Regions from separate parts of the Microvirgula curvata genome, predicted to be linked through region 4. Evidence: predicted binding sites of a transcription regulator. Region 4 holds the regulator's gene; each other region holds the start of a gene.

What was found. Region 4 encodes FNR, which switches genes on or off when oxygen is low (the NO sensors DNR and NnrR bind a similar motif). Its sites were predicted from a motif close to TTGATNNNNATCAA; they were not measured.
Region 1: ACYVG8_RS05970 (cytochrome-c peroxidase) is a predicted target of FNR. The motif match lies at 3,125-3,138, and genes of this name have one in related genera.
Region 2: ACYVG8_RS14480 (DUF3149 domain-containing protein) is a predicted target of FNR. The motif match lies at 3,027-3,040, and genes of this name have one in related genera.
Region 3: ccoN (cytochrome-c oxidase, cbb3-type subunit I) is a predicted target of FNR. The motif match lies at 1,664-1,677, and genes of this name have one in related genera.

The regions. Positions count from the first base shown of each region.
Region 1 covers NZ_BAAGUB010000011.1:35,026-40,682, reverse strand. The annotation lists gene ACYVG8_RS05980 (ribonucleoside-diphosphate reductase subunit alpha) at 1-2,125, opposite strand, end outside; gene ACYVG8_RS05975 (FlxA-like family protein) at 2,450-2,821, opposite strand; gene ACYVG8_RS05970 (cytochrome-c peroxidase) at 3,245-4,252, shown strand; gene ACYVG8_RS05965 (histone deacetylase family protein) at 4,421-5,464, shown strand; gene ACYVG8_RS05960 (GlsB/YeaQ/YmgE family stress response membrane protein) at 5,507-5,657, opposite strand, start outside.
Region 2 covers NZ_BAAGUB010000032.1:112,426-118,082, reverse strand. The annotation lists gene ACYVG8_RS14490 (Crp/Fnr family transcriptional regulator) at 1-670, shown strand, start outside; gene ACYVG8_RS14485 (sensor domain-containing diguanylate cyclase) at 771-2,660, shown strand; gene ACYVG8_RS14480 (DUF3149 domain-containing protein) at 2,799-2,945, opposite strand; gene ACYVG8_RS14475 (hypothetical protein) at 3,083-3,256, shown strand; gene speA (arginine decarboxylase) at 3,512-5,398, shown strand; gene alaS (alanine--tRNA ligase) at 5,561-5,657, opposite strand, start outside.
Region 3 covers NZ_BAAGUB010000003.1:62,630-68,286, reverse strand. The annotation lists gene ACYVG8_RS00540 (M61 family metallopeptidase) at 1-1,607, opposite strand, end outside; gene ccoN (cytochrome-c oxidase, cbb3-type subunit I) at 1,961-3,382, shown strand; gene ccoO (cytochrome-c oxidase, cbb3-type subunit II) at 3,406-4,020, shown strand; gene ACYVG8_RS00525 (cbb3-type cytochrome oxidase subunit 3) at 4,032-4,244, shown strand; gene ccoP (cytochrome-c oxidase, cbb3-type subunit III) at 4,244-5,170, shown strand; gene ccoG (cytochrome c oxidase accessory protein CcoG) at 5,365-5,657, shown strand, end outside.
Region 4 covers NZ_BAAGUB010000035.1:109,840-115,496, reverse strand. The annotation lists gene ACYVG8_RS15505 (RHS repeat-associated core domain-containing protein) at 1-556, shown strand, start outside; gene hemN (oxygen-independent coproporphyrinogen III oxidase) at 572-1,984, opposite strand; gene fnr (fumarate/nitrate reduction transcriptional regulator Fnr) at 2,088-2,843, shown strand; gene ACYVG8_RS15490 (flavodoxin family protein) at 2,851-3,315, opposite strand; gene ACYVG8_RS15485 (DUF1853 family protein) at 3,312-4,226, opposite strand; gene ACYVG8_RS15480 (RNA methyltransferase) at 4,232-4,993, opposite strand; gene ACYVG8_RS15475 (inositol monophosphatase family protein) at 5,136-5,657, shown strand, end outside.

The DNA.
Region 1 (5,657 bases), on a different contig from region 4:
CGCCGCGCGACTCGGCCAGCAGGTCGAGGCTGTCGTGCGGCAGGATGCCGCGGCTCCACAGGCTGCCGTCGTAGGTCTGGTAGGTGCCGCGTTCCTCGGCCAGTGAGGTCGAGGCCCAGTAGGCGTGGTAGGCAATGCTTTCCATCGAACGGTCGGCGAACTCGACTGCTGCGTCGGAGCCGTAGGCCAGGCCCAGCGCATGCAGTGCGTCCTGGAAGCCCATCAGGCCCATGCCGACCGGGCGGTGGCGCATATTGGCGTTGCGGGCCTTTTCGACCGGGTAGAAGTTCAGGTCGATCACGTTGTCCAGCATGCGCATGGCGGTGCGCACGGTGCCGGCGAGCTTGGCGTCGTCGAGCTGGCCATTGCGGATATGGTTGGCCAGGTTGACCGAGCCGAGGTTGCACACGGCGATTTCGCTGTCGCTGGTGTTCAGCGTGATCTCGGTGCACAGGTTCGAGCTGTGGACCACGCCCATGTGCTGCTGCGGGCTGCGCAGGTTGCACGGGTCCTTGAACGTCAGCCACGGGTGGCCGGTCTCGAACAGCATGGTCAGCATCTTGCGCCACAGGTCCAGCGCGCGCAGGCGCTTGTAGACGCGCAGCTCGCCGCGCTCGCCCATGGCTTCGTACTCGGCGTAGCGGCGGGCGAAGGCCTTGCCGGTCAGGTCGTGCAGGTCCGGGGTTTCGCTCGGGCTGAACAGCGACCACGGGCCGTCTTCCATCACCCGCTGCATGAACAGGTCCGGCACCCAGTTGGCAGTGTTCATGTCATGGGTGCGGCGACGGTCGTCACCGGTGTTCTTGCGCAGTTCGAGGAATTCCTCGATGTCGGCGTGCCAGGTTTCCAGGTAGGCGCACACCGCGCCCTTGCGCTTGCCGCCTTGGTTGACCGCGACGGCAGTGTCGTTGGCCACCTTCAGGAACGGGACCACGCCCTGGCTCTTGCCGTTGGTGCCCTTGATATGGCTGCCGAGCGAGCGCACCGGGGTCCAGTCGTTGCCGAGGCCGCCGGCGTACTTGGACAGCAGCGCGTTTTCCTTGATGCCGTCGAAAATCTCGGTCAGGTCATCACCCAGCGTGGTCAGGTAGCAGCTGGACAGCTGGCTGTGCAGGGTGCCGGCGTTGAACAGTGTCGGCGTCGAGCTCATGAAGTCGAAGCTGGACAGCACGCGGTAGAACTCGATCGCGCGGTCGTTGCGTTCGGCTTCGTTCAGCGCCAGGCCCATCGCCACGCGCATGAAGAAGGTCTGCGGCAGTTCGATGCGGCGGCCTTCGATATGCAGGAAGTAGCGGTCGTACAGGGTCTGCAGGCCGAGATAGCCGAATTGCAGGTCGGCGTCGGCGTTCAGCGCCTGGCCCAGGCGGGCAAGGTCGAATTCGCCCAGACGCGGGTCGAGCAGCTCGGCCTGGATGCCGCGCTGGATGGCGCCGGGGAAGGCGTCGGCGTACAGCGCGGCCATGTCGGTCTGCGCCACATGGCGACCGAGCACTTCGCCGCGGATCGAATCCAGCAGCAGGCGGGCGGTGACCTTGTCGTAGGCCGGGTCGCGCTCGATCATCTGCCGGGCGCACATGACCACGGCGCGGCCGACTTCGGCTTCGCTGACGCCGTCGTACAGGTTCTTCAGCGTGTCGCCAAGGATGGCGGCCGGGTCGGTATCGGCTTCCAGGCCGATGCAGGCGGTATGCACCAGCGTGGCCATCCGGTCCAGATCCAGCGGCGCGCGGCTGCCGTCGGCACGGGTGACGTGCAGGGTGGGGGCGGCGGCCAGGCCCAGTGCCTCGCGGGCAGCGCGGCGCTCGGCGGCGCGGCGTTCGCGGTACAGCACGTAGGCGCGGGCCACTTCCTGCTCGCCGGCGCGCATCAGGGCCAGTTCGACCTGGTCCTGGATGTCTTCGATATGGATCGGGCCGCCTTCCGGGCGGCGGCGGATCAGGGCTGCCACCACGGTGGCGGTCAGGTGTTCCACTTCATCGCGCAGGCGGCTGGAGCCGCCGGCTTCGCTGCCGAGCACGGCCAGGAAAGCCTTGCTCAAGGCGACGGAAATCTTGTCAGGGGCAAACGGCACCACGTCGCCGTTGCGACGGATGCACTGGTATGAGGCGGTGGATGCGACAGACATCGTTGGGAGCTCCTTTGCTGGGACGCTTGTGTCGGCTGAAAACCCGTGCCAGGCGGGTTTTTACACAATATGTGCTGCTGTTTTCATAGTTGTTGCACAAATTGTAGTAGTCATTGTCTGTTCATGACAAGGCATGGACATAACGGTTTTCCAGCCGACGACGATATCCGCAGCGCGTTTTTCGCCTGCGTTCAAGCACTTGCGGGAGGGGGTGTTTTTTGTACGGGGTGTGGGGCGGATGCAACGGGTGACGGACGGCAGGGCAGAAACGAAAAGCGGCGGATCACGTGATCCGCCGCCTGGACTGCTGTTCCGCAACACTCCTCAGGCGAAGTCGTCGACCTGGGTGCCGGTGTTCGAGGGGCTGGCGACGCTGGCGGTCGGTGTCTTGACCTCCGTGCCGGGCTTGGGGTCCCTGGACGGTTCGGTGCCGCCCTGCTTGCCCTGGCTGGCACGTTCCTTCTCCAGCCGGGCGATTTCGGCCTGCAGCATCTGGATCGACGCCTCGATGATGCGCTGCTGCTTCTCTTTCTCTGCCGGCGACAGCTTCGCGTCCTTCAGTTCCTGCGCCTGCTTGTACAGATCCTGAACCTGCTGCTTCAGGTCGGCGATCTTCTTGCCGAGGCTGTCGGTGGCGCCGGTCGACATTCTGGTCGACGAGGCCGAGCTGCTGAGGTTGACGGAGATCGAGGTCATGTCCGGTGCGTCCTGTGATTCGTTGTGCCTGTTATCGACCGGATGCGCCAGGTATTTAATTTTTTCTGTTTTGCAGAATGAAGAATTGAATTAAAAATGGCGTGTCAGGACAAATTTATTCTTTTTTTTATCTGTCAGGCATAACGCCGTTTATTTGCCGTAAAACATTGGCTGTTTCGGTTTTTTCATTCGGCGATAGCCAATGTTAATCGAAGTGATTTAAAAAATTTATAACAAAAAATCCTTTTGTAATCAACGTGTTGATTTTGCTGTTTGCCTGATACGGTCGATAGCCTGAGCTTGTTGACTTCGGTCAATACTGTGCATATTGAAAGCCAATAGCATTTTATGCGGATGGACTGGTCATTGGCGCAACAGGCCAATAGATATTGGGTACGACGTCGTGAATCAAGGAGGCCGTAAATGAGTAAAAAACTATTTCAGATTGGCGCGATTGCCAGCGTGATGCTGACTGCCGGCTGGGTATGGGCAGACAGCGCAGCAGGGGACGAGCCGATTCAGCCGATCGCCCCGTACAAGCTGACGCAGCCGGCCAAGGCCGAACTGGGCAAGAAGCTGTGGTTTGATCCGCGGCTGTCGCGTTCCGGCTTCATCTCCTGTAACTCCTGCCACAACCTGAGCATGGGCGGTTCGGACAACCTGAAGACCTCGATCGGCCACAACTGGCAGAAAGGCCCGATCAACTCGCCGACGGTGCTGAACTCCAGTCTGAACCTGGCGCAGTTCTGGGACGGCCGGGCGAAGAACCTGCAGGAACAGGCCGGCGGCCCGATCGCCAACCCGGGCGAAATGGCGTCGACGCATACGCTGGCGGTCGACGTGCTGCAGTCCATCCCGCAGTACCGCCAGGAATTCGCCAGGGTGTACGGTTCGGACAAGATCGATATCAACCGCATCACCGACGCGATCGCCGTGTTCGAGGAAACGCTGGTCACGCCGAACTCGCGCTTCGACAAGTGGCTCAAGGGCGACAAGAAGGTGCTGACCGCCCAGGAACTGGCCGGTTACCAGCTGTTCAAGAACAGCGGCTGCGTGGCCTGCCACAATGGTCCGGCCGTCGGTGGCGCCTCGTTCCAGAAAATGGGGCTGGTCACGCCGTACAAGACCGACAACCCGGCGATCGGCCGTGCCGCGGTGACCGGCAAGGATGCCGACCGCTTCAACTTCAAGGTGCCGACCCTGCGCAACGTCGAACTGACCTATCCGTACTTCCACGACGGCGCGGCGGCCACGCTGTCCGAAGCGGTGGACACGATGGGCAAGCTGCAGCTCGGCAAGCAGTTCACCAGGAGCGAGAACGCCAATATCGTGGCCTTCCTGAAGACGCTGACCGGCGACCAGCCGAAGATCGACATGCCGATCCTGCCGCCGTCGGCTGACAACACCCCGCGCCCGCATCCGTTCGACTGACCCGTCGACCGGCCAGCCGGCAACAGGCCCCGCCCGCGAGCGGGGTTTTTTGCGTCGGGCCGGCTTCCTGATCCAGGGCAGCACATTTTGCCTGCGGGTGGCGTAGGGTGAATGCATGCCGCCGACGCGTCGCCGGGTGGCCGTTTCTCTATGGGAGTGTTTTTTCCGATGCTGACTGTGTACACCGAGCAACATCGCCTTCAGCATGGCAATGCCGAACTGGTGGATGGCACGCTGAAACCGTGCTTCGAGAACCCTTCGCGCGCTGACATGGTGCTGGCCGAAGTCGACCGGGCCGGATTCGAGCGCATTGCGCCGACCGACCATGGCAAGGCGCCGATCCTGGCAGTGCATCGCGACAACTACGTGCGTTTTCTGGAAACGTTCTGGTCGCGCTGGACCGCGCCAAGCCGGCGCTCGAAAACCGGCCGCACCTATGATGCGCTGCCGCTGATCTGGCCGACGCGCTGCTTCCGCCAGATCGAGCCGCAGGACATCGACGGCCAGCTGGGCTATTTCTCCATGGACGCCGGCACGCCGGTGACCGCCGGCACCTGGCCTGCCGCCTACTGGTCGGCGCAGACCGCCCTGACCGGTGCCGATCGCCTGCTGGCCGGCGAGCGGGCCGCGTTCGCGCTGTGCCGTCCGCCGGGGCACCATGCCGCGGCCGACGTCTTTGGCGGCTACTGCTTCTTCAACAATGCCGCGATCGCTGCCCAGCATCTGCGCGACAGCGGGCTGGGCCGGGTGGCGATCCTGGACGTCGACTACCACCACGGCAATGGCACGCAGCAGATTTTCTATGACCGTGCCGATGTGCTGTTCGTGTCCATCCACGGTGACCCGCGCACCGAGTTTCCGTTCTATCTGGGGTTTGCCGACGAGCGCGGCGCCGGGGAGGGGGAAGGGTGCAACCTGAACCTGCCGCTGCCGGCCGGCAGCGACGTTCCGACCTGGATGGCGGCGCTGGAACAGGCGTGCACGGCGATTGCGGCTTTCCGGCCCGATGCGCTGGTGGTGTCGCTGGGGCTGGATACCTATGAGGGAGATCCGATCTCGACCTTCAAGCTGAAAACGGCCGATTTTCATGCCGTCGGCGCCCGGCTGGCCCGGCTGGGCCTGCAGACGCTGTTCTGCCTGGAGGGCGGCTATGCGGTCGGACCGATCGGCGAGAATGCCGTCAGCGTGCTGAACGGCTTCGACGGTCACTGAGTGAAACGGCGGCGGCCGGGACAGGAGCCCGGCCGCCGGCATTTACTTGAATATGCCGACCATCTTCAGCAGGAAGATCAGCACCACCGCCCCCAGGATGCCGAAGACCAGCCCGGCAATGGAGAACCCGCCTGCGGCATAGGCCGAGCCGATGCCGAGCAGATCGCCGAAGATCCACTTGCCAAGCGCCGAG
Region 2 (5,657 bases), on a different contig from region 4:
GCGCGGCTGCCTGCGTCACCACCCGTTGTTCGGGGCGCTGTCAGAAACCGATATCGGTGGCCTGCTGCCGCACGTGCATGAACTGCGCTATCCGCGTGGTCAGGTGCTGTTCCAGCGTGGCGACGTCTGTGACGGCGTCCATCTGCTGATCACCGGGATGGTCAAATTGTCGGTCACGGCACCGCAGGGCAACGAGAAGATCGTCGAATTGATCCGGCCCGGGCAGAGCTTCGGCGAGGCGGTCATGTTCCTCGATCGCAGCTATCCGGTCATGGCCCAGGCGCTGGAGGATTCTTTCCTGCTGATGGTGGAAAAACGCGCCATCGTCGGTGCCATCGAGGCCGACCCGCGTTTTGCCCGCTCGATGCTGGCCGGGCTGTCGACCCGCCTGCACGGGCTGATTCGCGATGTGGAGTCGTATTCGATGCAGAATGCGGTTCAGCGCGTGATCGCCTTCCTGCTGCAATGCGTGGCCGACGAGGATACCCAGGGGTATTGCGTGGTGCTGCCGGTCAACAAGAACCTGATCGCGTCGCGGCTGAACCTGACCCCGGAAACCCTGTCCCGCACGCTGCACCAGCTGGTCACCCAGCAATTGATCAGCGTCAACGGGCGCGAGATCGAAATTCTCGACAGCGAGCGGCTGAGTCAGCTGCTGCAACCGGCATAATCCATGTCATCCGGTAGAAATTATGCTTCATGAGTTAGGGTGCGGCATGAAGTTGCGATTACAATCGCGGGTCTAAAATGACCTACCGGATCTTTTCCCCTTGCCTCGTCCCCGCCGTCGCCGTCTTCGCTCGCCCGGTCTGATCGGGGAGTCGGCCGCCTTCTCCAGCGTCGTTCCGCTGCTGGCCCTGCTGTTCGGCGTCTTGCTGTGCGGTTTCCAGGCCATCGAACTCTACCAGTCTCGGCATGAAGAAGTCAGCCGGGCGGAAGCCAGTGCCGGCAATCTGCGCCGTCTGCTCGAGTCGCGCCTGGTCGGCATGTTCCGGGAAGTGGAACTGGTGCTGATCGCCGTCGAGGGCGGGGTCCATACGCGCTGGGTCGAGCACTTGTCGGCCCGGGACCCGGTCGACCGGGCCAGGCTGGAACAGGTGCTGCGCTATTACAGCGGCCGCCTGCCGCAGGCCGGGCAGGTCGGCGTGGTCAGCCCGGATGGACGGCTGCTGGCGCTCGACCATTACGGCAAGGTCTGGACGGCGGACGTGTCCGACCGCGACTACCTGCGCATCATGCGCGATGACCCGTCGATCAAGGTGTATTACTCGCGGCCGATGTACAGCCGGATCGACAAGCGGCATATCGTGACCATCGTCCGCCGGATCCATACTGCCGACGGCCACTTTGCCGGCCTGCTGCTCAGTGATATCGGCATCAGCTATATCGAGGACATGCTGTCGAGTACCGACTACGGTCCGCATGGTGTCGTGGCGCTGCGCGACACGGCGCTGGATGTTGTGGCCCGTTATCCGGCTGCGCGGGTCCAGGGGACGCCGGGCAACCACCCGATGGTCGAGCAGATGGCTGCCGGCCAGCCCGGCGGGGTGGTCCGCTTCCGCTCGATCAATGATGGCGAAATGCGCCTGTACAGCTGGGGCTGGCTGCCGGGCATGCCCTATGTGCTGGCGGTCGGCCTGTCCGAACGCGACTATCTGACCGACTGGCATGGACGCATCCTGGTGGCCGGTGCCGCCGGGGCGATCCTGGCCGTACTCGGTTCGGGGATTTTCCTGCTGTACCGCCGCGACCGCCGCCGGCATGCGGCCCTGCTCGAGCACCAGAAGCGGCTGCGCGCCAGCGAGGCCCGCTTCCGCCGCCTGGTCAATGCGATGCCGACACCGGTTATCGTCACCCGGCCGGACGCGCGCCGGGTGCTGTTCGCCAACCCGCCATCGGCGGAACTGCTGGCCCCCGGTGATGACGATCCGGATCAGCGCCAGTTGCGGCTGGATGAGGTCGAGCGGGTCTGGCTGGTGGAGAAGGTCGACGAGGCCGGCGATGTGTCCGGCCGGGAAATGCCGCTGGTGCGACCTGACGGCGAGGCCATGTGGGTACTGGTCTCGGCCAGCGCGATCCTGTTCGACGACGGGCCGGCGCTGCTGATCGGCATCAACGACATTACGGCCCGGCGGGCGCTGGAAGAGCGCCTGCAGGTGCTGGCGACCACCGATACGCTGACCGGCATCGCCAATCGCGGCAGCCTGCTGGAGCGTGGCGAGGGCCTGCTGCAGCTGGCCATGCGCCATCAGCGGCCATTGTCGGTGCTGATGCTCGACATCGATCATTTCAAGCGCATCAATGACAGCCATGGGCACCATATCGGCGACGAGGCCATCCGGGCCACGGTGCGCTGCTGCATCGACACCCTGCGGGCCAGCGACGTGCCGGGGCGGCTTGGCGGCGAGGAATTTGCCATCGTCATGCCGGAAACCGGCCTGACCGATGCGGTGCTGGTGGCCGAACGGCTGCGCGTCGCCATCGGCAAGCAGGCGATCTTGCTGGATGGCATTGCGCCGTTGCACCTGACGGTCAGCATCGGCGTGGCCAGCCATGACCCCGCCCGGCCGGAAACCTTTGCCGCCATGCTGATCCGCGCCGACCTGGCGCTGTATGCGGCCAAGAACAACGGCCGCGACCGGGTCGAAGTCGCCGACTGACGGCCGCCGGCATCAACGGCAAACGGCGGCGAGCCCACCGGGTCGCCGCCGTTTCAGACTGTCCATGTCCCCTGTCCACGCAGAACGGCCGCGCGAAACGGGGTTTCCCTGCGGCGGCGCCGGGTCCGGTGCTGCCTGTTACTGCTTTGCGTCTTCCGGCGGCGCTTCGTGCGACTTGCGGATGAAGTAAACGATACAGGTGCAGACGATGCCCAGCGTGATGAGGATGACGAGCAGGCTCAGGATGCCGACATCGGACGAAAAGAGATCAAGCATGAGTTCCATGGCGGAAGCGCTCCTGTGGATGTCCCCGTCGGGGTGACCGGGCTTTGATAGCTATTGTCTGACGAAGTCGGGTAATGACAATTGATTGACGTCAAACCCGGTGGTATTCCTCCTGTCGTGGTGACAACCCGGCCGACATGCCCGCCATCCCGGAAACCCCTGCACAAAATATCTTAAACACCCCGCGGCGGCGGGTGAGCGGCGTTGCGCCCATGTGGCTGACTATGGACCGTTTTTCTGCTGGGCGAACAAGCGCTTACCTGCTGCTGGTGTTCAATATTTTGACCGTTCGCCTTGACACGGAAAATTAATTCCGCATCGCAAAAACATTGTTGTTAGAATTCGCGCCTTTCCGAACGTCCCCGCAACAAAAGAGTCGCGGCTCCAACGCGATTCTGGGAGGACACGGGGTGTAGCCCGCCCCGTGTTCCCGACAGGCGGCGCCATCCCGCTTGAAGACTCTCTAGGCGCTATTCGGCCCAAAGCCGTGAAACGGAGGACGGGTTTTTTAATCTGGCGTGCATCACCTGAGCACTCGTGCGCCGTGCGTTAAAGGACAACGTTTCATGGCTTGGACTGTCAATGACAGCCGGAATCTCTACGGGATCCGGCACTGGGGAAGTCACTTCTACGACGTGGGGGACAACGGCAGTGTCGTCGTGCGCCCGCACGGCAAGGATGGCCACCCGATCGATCTGCACAAACTGGTTGGCGAACTGCGCGCCAGCGGTCTGCAACTGCCGCTGCTGGTCCGTTTCCCCGACATTCTGGAACAGCGTGCCCGCCGCATCATCGACGGCTTCGACCAGGCCCGAAAGGACTGGGAATATCCGGCAGGCTACACGCTGCTGTACCCGATCAAGGTCAACCAGCAGGAAGCGGTGATCAAGGCGATCATCGCCGACGAAACGCTGCCGATCGGCCTCGAAGCGGGCTCCAAGCCCGAACTGATGGCCGTGCTGGCGCTCGCGCATCCGGGCGGCAAGATCACCTGCAATGGCTACAAGGACCGCGAGTTCGTGCGCCTGGCGCTGATCGGGCAGAAACTCGGCCACGAAGTCTTCATCGTGATCGAGAAGGAAATCGAGGTCCAGTATGTGATCGAGGAAGCGCAGAAGCTCGGCGTGGTGCCGAATGTCGGCCTGCGCGTGCGCCTGTCGCAGGGCACCGGCCAGTGGGCCGATACCGGCGGCGACAAGGCCAAGTTCGGCCTGTCCGCCGCACAGCTGCTGACGGTGGCCGACCGCTTTATCGCTGCCGGCCTGAAGGATTCGGTGCGGCTGCTGCACTTCCACATGGGTTCGCAGATTGCGAACATCGCCGACTACCGCCAGGGCTTCCGCGAAGCGCTGCGCTACCTCGGCGAACTGGCGCGCCTCGGCCTGCCGCTCGATCACATGGACGTCGGCGGCGGTCTGGGCGTCGACTATGACGGCACCCACTCGCGCAATGCCAGTTCGGTCAACTACACCATCGGCGAATACGCCGAGACCATCGTGTCGATGACCAAGAACTTCTGCGAAGAGCAGGGCATCCGCTGCCCGCACCTGATGAGCGAGTCCGGCCGTGCGCTGACCGCCCATCACGCGGTGCTGGTGATGAACGTGACCGACGTCGAGCGCCGCAACGACGACATGCCGGACATCAAGTCGCTGGCCGATATCGAAGAGCTGCCGACCGCACTGGAAAAGTTGTACGAACTGGCCTCCAGCGAAGACATCCTGACCATGACGGAAACCTATTTCCGTGCCGGCCAGTATGTGTCGACCGTGGCTGACATGTATGTCGAAGGCGTGGCCGGTCTGCGCGAGAAGGCATTTGCCGAACAGTGCTACGCCGCGCTGGGCCGCCGGATCTATCGTGACCTGAACACGCTGCAGCGTGCGCACCGCCCGGTGTTCGACGAACTGAGCGAGAAGCTGGCCGACAAGTACTTCTGCAATTTCTCGGTGTTCCAGTCGCTGCCGGATACCTGGGCCATCGGCCAGTTGCTGCCGATTGCGCCGATCCACCGCCTGACCGAACAGCCGACCCGTCGCGCCGTGCTGCAGGATCTGACCTGCGACTCCGACGGCAAGGTCACGCAGTATGTCGACCAGCAGTCGATCGAATCGACCATGCCGGTGCATGAAGTGAAGGCGGGCGACGACTACCTGCTGGGCGTGTTCCTGGTCGGTGCCTACCAGGAGATTCTCGGCGACATGCACAATCTGTTCGGTGATACCGACAGCGTGAACGTCTATGCCGATGACGCCGGCCGCATCAACTGGGGCGGGATCGAGGAGCACGACACCATCGAGGACATGCTGCGTTACGTCCACCTGTCGCCGGACGAGCTGATGCGCCGCTACCACGACAAGCTGGCCGGTGCGCCGCTCAGCGATGCCGAGCGCGGCGAGTACCTTGGCGCCTTCCGCCACGGGCTGACCCAGTCGTCGTACCTGATGGTGTGACAGGACGCCTGACCGGCCGTTGCGGCCGGACATGACAGCGGCGCCGGGGGAAACCCTGGCGCCGTTTTTCATTGCCGGACAGAATCTCCGGCAGCAGAAGCAGGGGAAAAAAAGGCGGCGGGGTACGATACCCCGTCGCCTTTTTCCTGCTTTGCCGGCGGCTTACAGCCTGGTGGCGACCCAGCCCTGCACGCTGGCCAGTGCGCCGGCCAGCTTGCCCGGTTCGGTGCCGCCGGCCATGGCCGTATCCGGCTTGCCG
Region 3 (5,657 bases), on a different contig from region 4:
TCGATCGCCACCAGAACATCCCCTGCCGACAGGCCCGCCGCCTGTGCGGCCCCCCCGTCCAGAACATGGGTCAGGCGGATGCCTGCCGGATCGGCCGCGCTGCGCACGCCGATGACGGCACGTGGTGGTGTGTCGCTTGCGGCGGGCAACGGCGCGCCCCCCTTGTCGGCGCCACTCTGGGCGACACGCCAGGCAACGGTCACGCCGGCGTCCTGCAGCAGCGCCTGCAGCGGCAGGTCGGCCGTCGAGCGGATGGCCTGGTCAAAGAAGGCGCCCAGATCCAGCCCGGTCGCCTGCTGAGCGATCCGTTCCCACTCCGTCTCGCCGATGCCGGCGCCGGTATCGCGCCAGCGCCGCCACAGCGCCCGCATCACATCGTCGAGTGAGCGGGTGCCGTGGCTGTCCTGGCGGATCTTCAGATCCAGCGCCAGCGCGGCCAGCGCACCCTTCTGGTAATAGCTGACAATGGCGTTGGGGCTGTTTTCATTCTGTTGGTAGTACTTGGTCCAGGCATCGAGGCTGGATTCGGCCAGCGTCTGCTTGTGGCGACCACTGCCGCGCTGCACGGCGGTGAGGGTCCGCGCCAGCTGGGCCAGGTAGCGTTCGACCGGCACCACGCCGCTGCGCACCAGGGTCAGATCGTCGTAGTACGACGTGACGCCCTCGAAGGCCCACAGCAGCGAGGTCAGCGCCGCCTGCGACAGGTCGTAGGGGGTGAAGGCGGCCGGCTTGATCCGCTTGACGTTCCAGGCATGGAAATGTTCGTGGCTGAACAGGCCGAGCAGGTCGAGATAGCCGTCGCTCAGCGTGTCGTCGCCGTGGACCGGCAGGTCGTCGCGGCTCGCCATCAGCGCGGTCGAGTCGCGATGCTCCAGCCCGCCATAGACGTCCTTGCCGACAAACAGCTGGAACTGGTAGCGGTGAAACGGTGCCGGTTCGCCGAACAGCCGGATCTGCCATTCGCAGATCCGTGCGACATCGCGCGCCAGCCGGTCGAGATCGCCGCGATGGCGGCCGGATACGACAATTTCATAATCGGTGTTGCAGACGCGGAAGGGGACAACGTCGAAATGGCCGAGCTCGAACGGGTGATCAATCAGCGTGTCGTAACTGTCGGCGACAAAGTCGCCAAAGCCGAACGGCGCAGCGCCGTCGGCCGGCAGCGTGCCGGCCAGACGCCAGTCGCCGCTGACCGTGCCCGGCGCCGGCGCGTCGACACGGAGCCCGTGTGACTGGCCGGACTGTCCGACTGCCTCCAGACACAGGCTGGTCGGGTTGAAGAAGCCCCGCTCGCGGTCGAGATAGGCCCCCCTGACCGACAGGTCGAAGGCATAGGCGGTGTAGCTGAGGGTCAGCGGGCCATGGCAGGGCGCGGCCTGCCAGCTGTGGTTGTCGAGTGCGGTCAGCGTGACCGGCCCGTGCGCCGACCGGGCCGACAGCGGGCCGAGATGGCGGGAGAAATCACGCAGCAGGTAGCTGCCCGGAATCCAGCGCGGCAGGCGAAATACCTGGCCGTCGGCAGCCGGCCGACGAACGGTCATTTCGATGGAAAACAGATGGGCGGCGGGGTCGGCCGCGGTGATCCGGTAGTGCACGGGGTGGGACATGAGAAGCGTTCCGTCAGATCCAGGCCCATGACGGGCGAGTGAAGGGCCGTCCGCAATTGACCTGCGTCAAGGGGTCAAACGGTCATGACAATATAATCCGCCGTATGCAAGATGTGGCTGTTTACGTGCTGCGCGCATGGTGCTTTAAGCTTTTGTTCAGCTAGTTCGCCATGCGGGTTTGCATTAGAATGCCACCATGCAAACGGGGTGCTCGCCAGAAGATGGTGGCGCGCCGTCAAAAAATCAATCCGGAAACATGTCATGGTCTGGCTGGGGGCCGGCCTGACTGGCTGTCAGACGAAGGTCTGGCGGTCTTTTGCGGATGACTCGTTCGTAACCTTGGAGAATCCTCGATGGAGACGCAATCCACTTATAACTATAAGGTGGTGCGCCAGTTTGCCGTGATGACAGTCGTGTGGGGTGTCATCGGTATGCTGGTCGGCGTGACGATCGCAGCCCAACTGGTCTGGCCTGATCTGAACTTCGGACCGTACTTCCACTTTGGTCGCCTGCGCGCACTTCATACCAGCGGTGTGATTTTCGCATTTGGCGGCTGTGGCCTTTTCGCGACCAGCTACTACGTGGTGCAGCGCACCTGTCAGACCCGCATCTTCTCTGATGCACTGGCCGCCTTTACCTTCTGGGGTTACCAGGCAGTCATCGTCCTGTGCGTGATCACCTACCCGCTCGGCCTTTCCTTCAACAAGGAATATGCCGAGATGGAATGGCCGATCAAGGTACTGCTGACCATTGTCTGGGTCGCCTACGCGGTCGTGTTCTTCGGCACCATCGCCAAGCGCAAGGTCAAGCACATCTACGTCGCCAACTGGTTCTACGGTGCGTTCATTCTCGCCGTGGCCCTGCTGCACGTGGTCAACAGTGCCTTCATCCCGGTGTCGATGTGGAAGTCCTACTCGGCTTACGCCGGTGCCGTCGATGCGATGGTGCAGTGGTGGTACGGCCACAACGCGGTCGGCTTCTTCCTGACCGCCGGCTTCCTCGGCATGATGTACTACTTCGTCCCGAAGCAGGCCGGTCGTCCGGTCTACTCGTACCGCCTGTCGGTGGTCCACTTCTGGGCGCTGATCTTCACCTACATGTGGGCGGGTCCTCACCATCTGCACTACACCGCGCTGCCTGACTGGACCCAGTCGCTCGGCATGGTGTTCTCGCTGATTCTGCTGGCACCGAGCTGGGGCGGCATGATCAACGGCATCATGACCCTGTCCGGCGCATGGCACAAACTGCGTACCGACCCGATCCTGAAGTTCCTCGTGGTGTCGCTGTCGTTCTACGGCATGTCGACCTTCGAAGGCCCGATGATGGCCATCAAGACCGTCAACGCGCTGTCGCACTACACCGACTGGACCATTGGTCACGTTCACTCCGGTGCGCTGGGCTGGGTTGGCTTCATCACCATGGGTTCGCTGTACTACCTGATCCCGCGCCTGTTCAACCGTGAACAGATGTTCTCGACCAAGCTGATCGAAGTTCACTTCTGGCTGGCCACGCTGGGCGTCGTGCTGTACATCGCCGCGCTGTGGATCGCCGGTGTGACCCAGGGTCTGATGTGGCGCGCCCTGAACCCGGACGGCACGCTGACCTACGCGTTCGCCGAAGTGGTCAAGGCAACCTATCCGTACCACTTCGTTCGTCTGATCGGTGGCCTGCTGTATCTGGTCGGCATGCTGGTCATGGCTTACAACGTGTTCCGCACCGTCACGATGGGCCGTGCTGTCGACGCCCGTATCCCGGCCGTTGCCGCACACGCCTGATATAGCTGACGAGAGAGACGCAAATGGAAAGAATCCAAAAACTGGTCGAAGAGCATGTCGGCTATCTGATCGTGTTTACCCTGCTCGTGGTCAGCGTGGCGATGCTGGCTGAAATCCTGCCGCTGATGTTCCAGCGCTCGACCACGCAGCCGGTTGCCGGTGTCAAGCCGTTCACGGCACTGCAACTGACCGGTCGCGACATCTACATCCGCGAAGGCTGCTACAACTGCCACTCGCAGATGATCCGTCCGTTCCGTGCGGAAACCGAGCGTTACGGTCACTACTCGGTGGCGGGGGAGTCGGTCTACGATCACCCGTTCCTGTGGGGTTCGAAGCGTACCGGTCCCGATCTGGCCCGTGTCGGCGGCCGCTATTCGGATGAATGGCACCGCGTCCACCTGATCAATCCGCGTGACGTGGTCAGCGAATCGAACATGCCGGCGTTCCCGTGGCTGGCCCGCAACCTGGCTGACGCGGACAGCGTCCAGGCCAAGATGCGCGCCCTGCGCCTGGTCGGTGTGCCGTATTCGGATGAAGAGATCGCCAAGGCCAAGAGCGAAGTGGAAGGGAAGTCGGAAATGGACGCCCTGGTCACTTACCTGCAAGGCCTCGGTCTCGCGCTGAAAAACACCCGCTGAGAGCAATCGATATGCTAGATACCGCCACGCTGATTCACATCATCGTCACCGTTGCCGCATTTGCCAGCTTCATCCTGATCCTGATCTGGGCCTTTGGTGGCAGGGCGGCGAAGAAAAGCTTCGAGGAGGCGGCGAACCTGCCGTTTGCCGACGATGACAACGATAATGCTGCGCGGTCCGGCCTGGGTCGCCTGTCGACCCCGGGCCACAACGGAGCAAAATAATGAGTGATTTCGTAAGCGATTTCTGGAGCTACTGGATCTCCGGCGTCGTCGTCGTCGGGATTGTCGGTCTGACCTATCTGCTGTTCTCGCAGAACAGACTGAAAGTCGAGTCGGGGACCGAGGTCAAGACCACGGGCCACGTCTGGGACGGTGATCTGGCCGAGTACAACAACCCGCTGCCGAAATGGTGGATGTGGATGTTCACGCTCACGCTGGTGTTCGGCGTTGCCTACCTGGTGCTGTATCCGGGCATGGGCTCGTTCAAGGGCATCCGCAACTGGACGTCGGTTGGCGAGTACACGGCGGAACGCGCCGCGGCGGAAGCCAAGTACCAGCCGCTGTATGACGCCTTCCTGAAGCAGGACATCCCGACCGTCGCCGGCGACCAGAAGGCACAGGAAATGGGCTATCGCCTGTTCCAGACCTACTGTGTCCAGTGCCACGGCTCCGATGCCCGCGGTGCGAAGGGTTTCCCGAACCTGACCGACAACGACTGGCTGTACGGTGGCTCGCCTGAGAAAATCCAGGAAACCATCCTCAACGGTCGCCATGGCCAGATGCCGCCGTTCGGCGCTGCATTCGGCGAGGAAAAGGTCAAGGACGTGGCCAACTACGTGATGTCGCTGTCCGGCAAGAAGCACAATGCCGAACGCGCCACCCGCGGTGCCGACACGTTCAAGGCCATCTGCGCGACCTGCCACGGTCCGGACGGCAAGGGCAACAAGGATATCGGCGCGCCGAACCTGACCGACAATATCTGGCTGTACGGTGGTACCGAAAAGACCATCGTCGAGACCATTACCAATGGTCGCAGCAACCAGATGCCGGCGTGGAAGGACTTCCTCGGCGACGGCAAGGTGCACCTGCTGGCCTCCTATGTCTGGGGCCTGTCGAACAAGCCTGCCAAAGCAGCCGCCCAGCAGTAAACTGGTCGTCTGACGGTACGCTGTAAGTGTGAATCGCTGCCCGCCCCGTGCGGGCAGTGACGCTTGTGGAAGCGGTCCGGCCGGTGCCGTGATCGTTTCCGTCTCCTGTAATGTGTAATGCGCATCATCGGGAGGACTGGATCGAGACCGCTTGCGCGGTTTCCGTCGAATCCTCCGTAAAGGGAACTGCCGAAATGAGTGACCCGCAGCAGCAAGACCCCGACAACAAACCCAGAAAAGTGGTCGAGATCCAGCCGATCTCGCTGTACGAAAGCCACAAGAAGATCTATGCGCGCCAGGCCTGGGGCGTGTTCGCCAACTGGCGCATCGCGCTGGTCGTGCTGACCCAGCTGGTGTATTTCGGTCTGCCGTGGCTGACCTGGAACGATCGGCCGGCCGTGCTGTTCGACCTGATGAACCGCAAGTTCTATCTGTTCGGTCTGACGCTGTTCCCGCAGGACTTCATCTATCTGGCCGCGCTGCTGAT
Region 4 (5,657 bases):
AACGCTGGGAAGGGTATCCTACGGCCTGGGGGTCGCCGCGAGTCTGGTTAGCCTGGTCCTGGGCGCCATCGGTTTCGGCGCATGGCGGTTGGGCAGACATCTGCGGAAAAACCCCGATTTTGACATGTCACTGAGAGTCTGGAACAAGGGGCCGGGCGTACAGACAGTCGGCATCCATGGCTCACCCCATGCGACGATCGCCGCAAACAAGCTGTTGCGCGCCCCCCAACTGGCCAGACGTATCCGCCCGCTGCTCGACGCCGACACGGACACCGTGTTGCTGGGGTCGTGTCACGCAGGCCAGGGCAACAGCATGTCCTCCGTCGCCCAGGTTGTCGCAAACCGGCTGGGCAAGACTGTCGTGGCCGGCAAGGGAACCGTTTCACCCGAGTACCTCTGGAAGACGTTCACGCTGCACAAGCTGCCGTACGAGGACGTCCGGGTCTTCCAGGCTCAGGGCATGTGGACCTCTGCGCGCACCAGCCTGGTCAATACGGTCCGGTTCGAACAGCAGAGCGCAGCGATTTACCTGAGGCAGCTGTACGCACGCCATTGATACGGCGTCAGCGGCTCAGATCGTCTTCGAGTAGCGGGCGTGGGTCTGTTTCTCGCGCAGATAGCGGTCGAACACCATGGCAATGGTGCGGATCAGGAAACGCCCCTGCGGCGTCACGGCGATCCACTCGTCATCCAGCTCGACCAGTCCGTCAGCCTCGTATTCGGCCAGCCGGGCCATTTCCGGCGCGAAATACTGCTTGAAGTCGATGCCGAAACCCTCGCCCATCGCTTCCATCGACAGCGAGAAGCGGCACATCAGCGCCTGAATGATTGCCCGGCGCAGCAGGTCGTCGGCACTCAGCAGCAGACCGCGGACGATCGGCAGCCGGCCTTCGTCCAGCATCGCATAATACTGTTCGAGGTCTTTTGCGTTCTGGTGATAGCTGGCGCCGACCTTGCCGATGGCCGAGGTCCCGATGGACACCAGATCATGGTCGGCATGGGTCGAGTAGCCCTGGAAGTTCCGTTGCAGCCGTCCCTGGCGCAGGGCCACGGCCAGATCGTCGTCCGGCAGGGCGAAGTGGTCCATGCCGATGAATTCGTAACCGGCATCGGTCAGCATCTGCACCGCCATCTGCAGAATGTCGAGCTTGACCTCGGCCGACGGCAGATCCGCTTCGTTGATGCGCCGCTGCGGCATGAAGACCGTCGGCAGGTGGGCGTAGTTGTACAGCGCCAGCCGGTCCGGACGGATGCTGAGCACCGTCTCCAGCGTACGCCGGACCGAGTCAACGGTCTGGTGCGGCAGGCCGTAGATCAGATCGAGGCTGACCGACTTGAAGCCGGACGACCGCGCGGCGTCGATGACCGTCAGCGTCTCCTCGACACTCTGTACCCGGTTGACGGCCTTCTGCACCTGCAGATCAAAATCCTGCACCCCGACCGACATGCGGTTGAAGCCCTGGGTCGCCAGCAGCCGCACCGTGTCGGCGCTGACCTTGCGCGGATCGATCTCGATCGAGTATTCGCCAGTGGGCAACAGGTTGAAATGGCGACGGATCGCGTCCATCAGCCGCTGCATCTGCTCGTCGGACAGGAAGGTCGGCGTGCCGCCGCCGAAGTGCAGCTGGATCAGGTCCTGGCGCGGCCCCAGCCCTTCGGCATGCAGCGCCAGCTCGCGTTCGAGATAACCCAGATAGGTATCCGCACGCGTCTTGTCCTTGGTAATGACCTTGTTACAGGCGCAGTAGTAGCAGACTGTATTACAGAACGGTATATGAGCGTATAATGATACTGGCTTGGCGCTGGCGCCGATTTGCCTTTGCTCAAGGCAGTGGCGATAATCTACGCCGTTGAATTCGGTGGTAAAACGGTCTGCCGTCGGATACGAGGTGTAGCGAGGACCGCTGCCGTCGAGGCGTTCGATCAACTCTCGGTCGAAAATGAACTGGGCGGGAGCCACGTTGTCGTGAATTGCTGTCGTCATAAATGGATAAACCTCTCAGGCAGTGAACCACTTTGCCTGAATCGTGCAGGGGCGCCTTTGATAGTCGTCAAGCCTGGCATGATAACAACCTGAACGGATCATCATGGCCGAACACAATCCGCTTACTGCCCACACGCTGAAGATCTCCTGCTCGAACTGCAGTCTTCGCGAATTGTGCCTGCCCATCGGACTCAATCGCGAGGAGATGAGCCAGCTCGACGCCGTGATCCGGCAGAGCCGGCGCCTGAAGCGCGGCGAGTACCTGTTCCGCGCCGGCGAGGCGTTCAAGTCCATGTTCGCCATCCGGACCGGCTTTTTCAAGACCTGCATTTCCAGCCATGACGGCCGCGAGCAGGTCACCGGTTTCCAGATGTCCGGCGAGCTGCTGGGCCTGGATGGCGTCTCCAGCAGCCTGCACGGCTGTGATGCGATCGCGCTCGAGGATGCCGAGGTCTGTGAACTGCCGTTCTCGCGCATGACCAGTCTCGGTCGTGACATCCCGACCCTGCAGCATCATTTCTTCCGGTTGATGAGCCGTGAAATCGTCCGTGACCAGTCGGTCATGCTGCTGCTCGGCAACATGAAGGCGGAAGAACGTCTGGCCGCCTTCCTGCTCAACCTGTCCCAGCGCTTCTCCGCCCGCGGCTTCGCCGCCAACGATTTCATCCTGCGCATGAGCCGTGAGGAAATCGGTTCCTTCCTCGGTCTGAAGCTGGAAACCGTCAGCCGCACGCTGTCGAAATTCCAGGCCCAGGGCTGGATCATTGTCGAACACAAGCACATCCAGCTGATTCAGCCGGAGAACCTGAAGACCCTGGTCGGCGGCTGCCAGCAGAGCATGCCGATCGCCACCACCTGAACCCGGTTCAGAACAGTCCCAGCGACAGGCCGAGCGCCAGCGTCGCACCGACCTCGGCCGCGCGCTCCAGCGCGGCCTGGTCGGGCTCCCCATGCACGATCAGCGGCTCGCAGGCCGGCGTCAGCGGATAGCCGCGCGCAATGCGTTCGATCGCGACTCGCGCCCCGCTGCCGTCATTGCCGGCACAGATCAGGATCGCATACGGCAATCCTTCCACCCGCCCCTGGGCCGGGTAGAACGTGCGATCGAAAAAATCCTTCAGCGTGCCGGCCATGTAGCCGAAATTTTCCGGCGTGGCGACAATCAGGCCGTGACAGGCCAGCAGATCGTCGATGCCGGCCTGCTGCGCCGGCAGCAGCCGCACGTCGATCTCCCCCTCGCCCGCCTCACTGGCCGCCGCCGCCGCCGCCCGCGCCAGCTGCAGGTTGCGCCCGGTCTGACCGGCCCACAGGATCAGCAGCTGCTTCATCATTCCTTCTCCCCGCCATCCAGCGCCGCGATGCGCGCCATCAGGGTGGCCAGCCGGCCGGGCTCCGGCCAGTGCGCCGGCACCACGAAGCCGCGCGACACTTCCTGCCAGTCGTCATCGTCGACGGCCTGCATTTCCGCCACCATCAGCGCCTCTCTCCTGCCCGCCAGCCGCGCCTGCAGCTCGGCGGCGGTCTGCACGTCGGCCCGGCCAGCCCGGGCCGGGGACAGCCAGTCGAGCCGGAGCAGGTGCAGATAGCGGCTGTCGGCCGCCCGTGCCGGCCAGGCCTCCCCCTGATGCCGCCACCAGTGCACCGGTTCGCCGCTGCCGGCCGGCCGGAACAATTGCCCGCGCAACACGGTAAAGGCCGGGCAGCCGGCGAAACCGGGCGGGAGGGTCGCCGCCGCACGCGCATCGCCGGCCAGCGCCAGCTGGCGCACCAGTTGCGCACGTTTCAGCGCCAGCGCATCGCGCAGGTCGGTCCCGGCCCAGCACTGCGGCGCGACTTCCAGATAGAACTTGCACGCCATTTCGACATGGAGCGGCCGTCCGTCCAGCCGCAGCAGGAAATCGAACTCACCAAGGGTATGCGCCTCGACCCGCACCGCGCGGTTGGCCGCCACCAGTTCAAGCTGCGCACTCCGCTGTGCCAGCCAGAAGGCCAGCAGCGCCTCGGCATGGGCGCCAAGGCGCCCGGTGCGCCGGGCCGCCAGCCAGTCCAGCAATACGGCAGGGCGGCGGTCCAGTGCCAGCAGCCGTTCGGCAGCCCGCGGTCCGGCCAGCAGGGCCCGGTCGAACTCGACACCGCTGTCCCACGGCGACGGCCCGAGCAGCAGTGACGCCAGTGCCCGCACCGCCGGTTCGCGCAACGAGGCCAGCAACGGCAGCAGGCGGGGATCGGCGGCGCAGTTCACGCGACTCAGTCGTGTCGGTACGGGTCCGGCCCGCAGCGGCGTTCGATCTGCTTCAGCATGCCGCGCAGGATATCGATCTCCTGCCGCTCCAGGCTGGCGCGGTCATACAGGGTGCGCAAGCGGCGCATCAGCCGTTCGCCATTGCGCCGGTCATAGAAACCGATACCGTCGAGCACCCGGTCGAGATGACCATAGAACCCTTCGACCTCTTCATGACTGGCCAGTTCGGCATTGGCCCGCAAATGATCAAGCGGAAATGCCAACTGGCTGAACAGCTCATAGCACATGACCTGTACCGCCTGGCCGAGGTTCAGCGAAAAATAGTCCGGGTTGCCGGCAATGGTGACCAGCCGGTTGCAGCGCGCGACCTCGTCGATCGACAGTCCGTAGGTTTCGTTGCCGAACACCAGTGCAACCTCGACCCCGTCGCGGGCCGCCGCCAGCAGCTCGGCACAGGCGTCGCGCGGCGCGGCCAGCGGCGTGGTCAGCTCGCGCTTGCGGCTGGTCAGCGCACAGGCGATGGACACGCCTTCCAGCGCGGCATCGAGCGTGCCGGTCACCACGGCGTTCTCCAGCACATCGGCCGCGCCGGATGCCAGCGTGGTCGCCTCGGCATCGGGAAAACGCTTTGGCTCGACCAGATACAGGCGGGTCACGCCCATGGTCTTCATCGCGCGCGCGGCGGCGCCGATATTGCCGGGATGGGAAGGACGCGCCAGAACGACGCGCACATTACGCAAAAAATCAGGGACTTCGGGTTTCGACATTGAGAAAACTGCGTTAAAATTCCGGCCATCAAAAGGCCCGGAACATCCAACTGTCCGGGTCTTTATCGTTCCTTAAACCCGGACTATCCAGACGCGCGGCGGCAAGAATTCGCGGCGCGCCCCCTTTGCCAGAGAGGCTCCCATGCATCCGATGCTGACCATCGCGGTCAAGGCCGCGCGTCGCGCCGCCAACATCATTCAACGCGCGTCGAACAACCTCGACCTGATCCGCGCCGAGCAGAAACAGCACAACGACTTCGTCAGCGACGTCGACCGTGCGGCCGAAGCGGCCATCATCGACATGATCCGGGATGCCTACCCCAAGCACGCCATTCTAGCCGAGGAATCGGGCGGGGCCTCGCTGTCCGACGCCGAATACCTGTGGATCATCGATCCGCTGGACGGCACCACCAACTTCCTGCACGGCTATCCGCAGTATTGCGTATCCATCGCCCTCGCGCACAAGGGCCAGATCCAGCAGGCCGTGGTCTACGATCCGAACCGCAACGACCTGTTCACCGCCAGCAAGGGCGGCGGCGCTTTCCTCAATGATCGCCGCATCCGCGTCAGCAAGCGCATCAGCCTGGCCGACAGCCTGATCTCCACCGGCTTCCCGTACACCGACGTCAGCTATCTGGACCAGTACCTGGCCATGTTCGCCGAC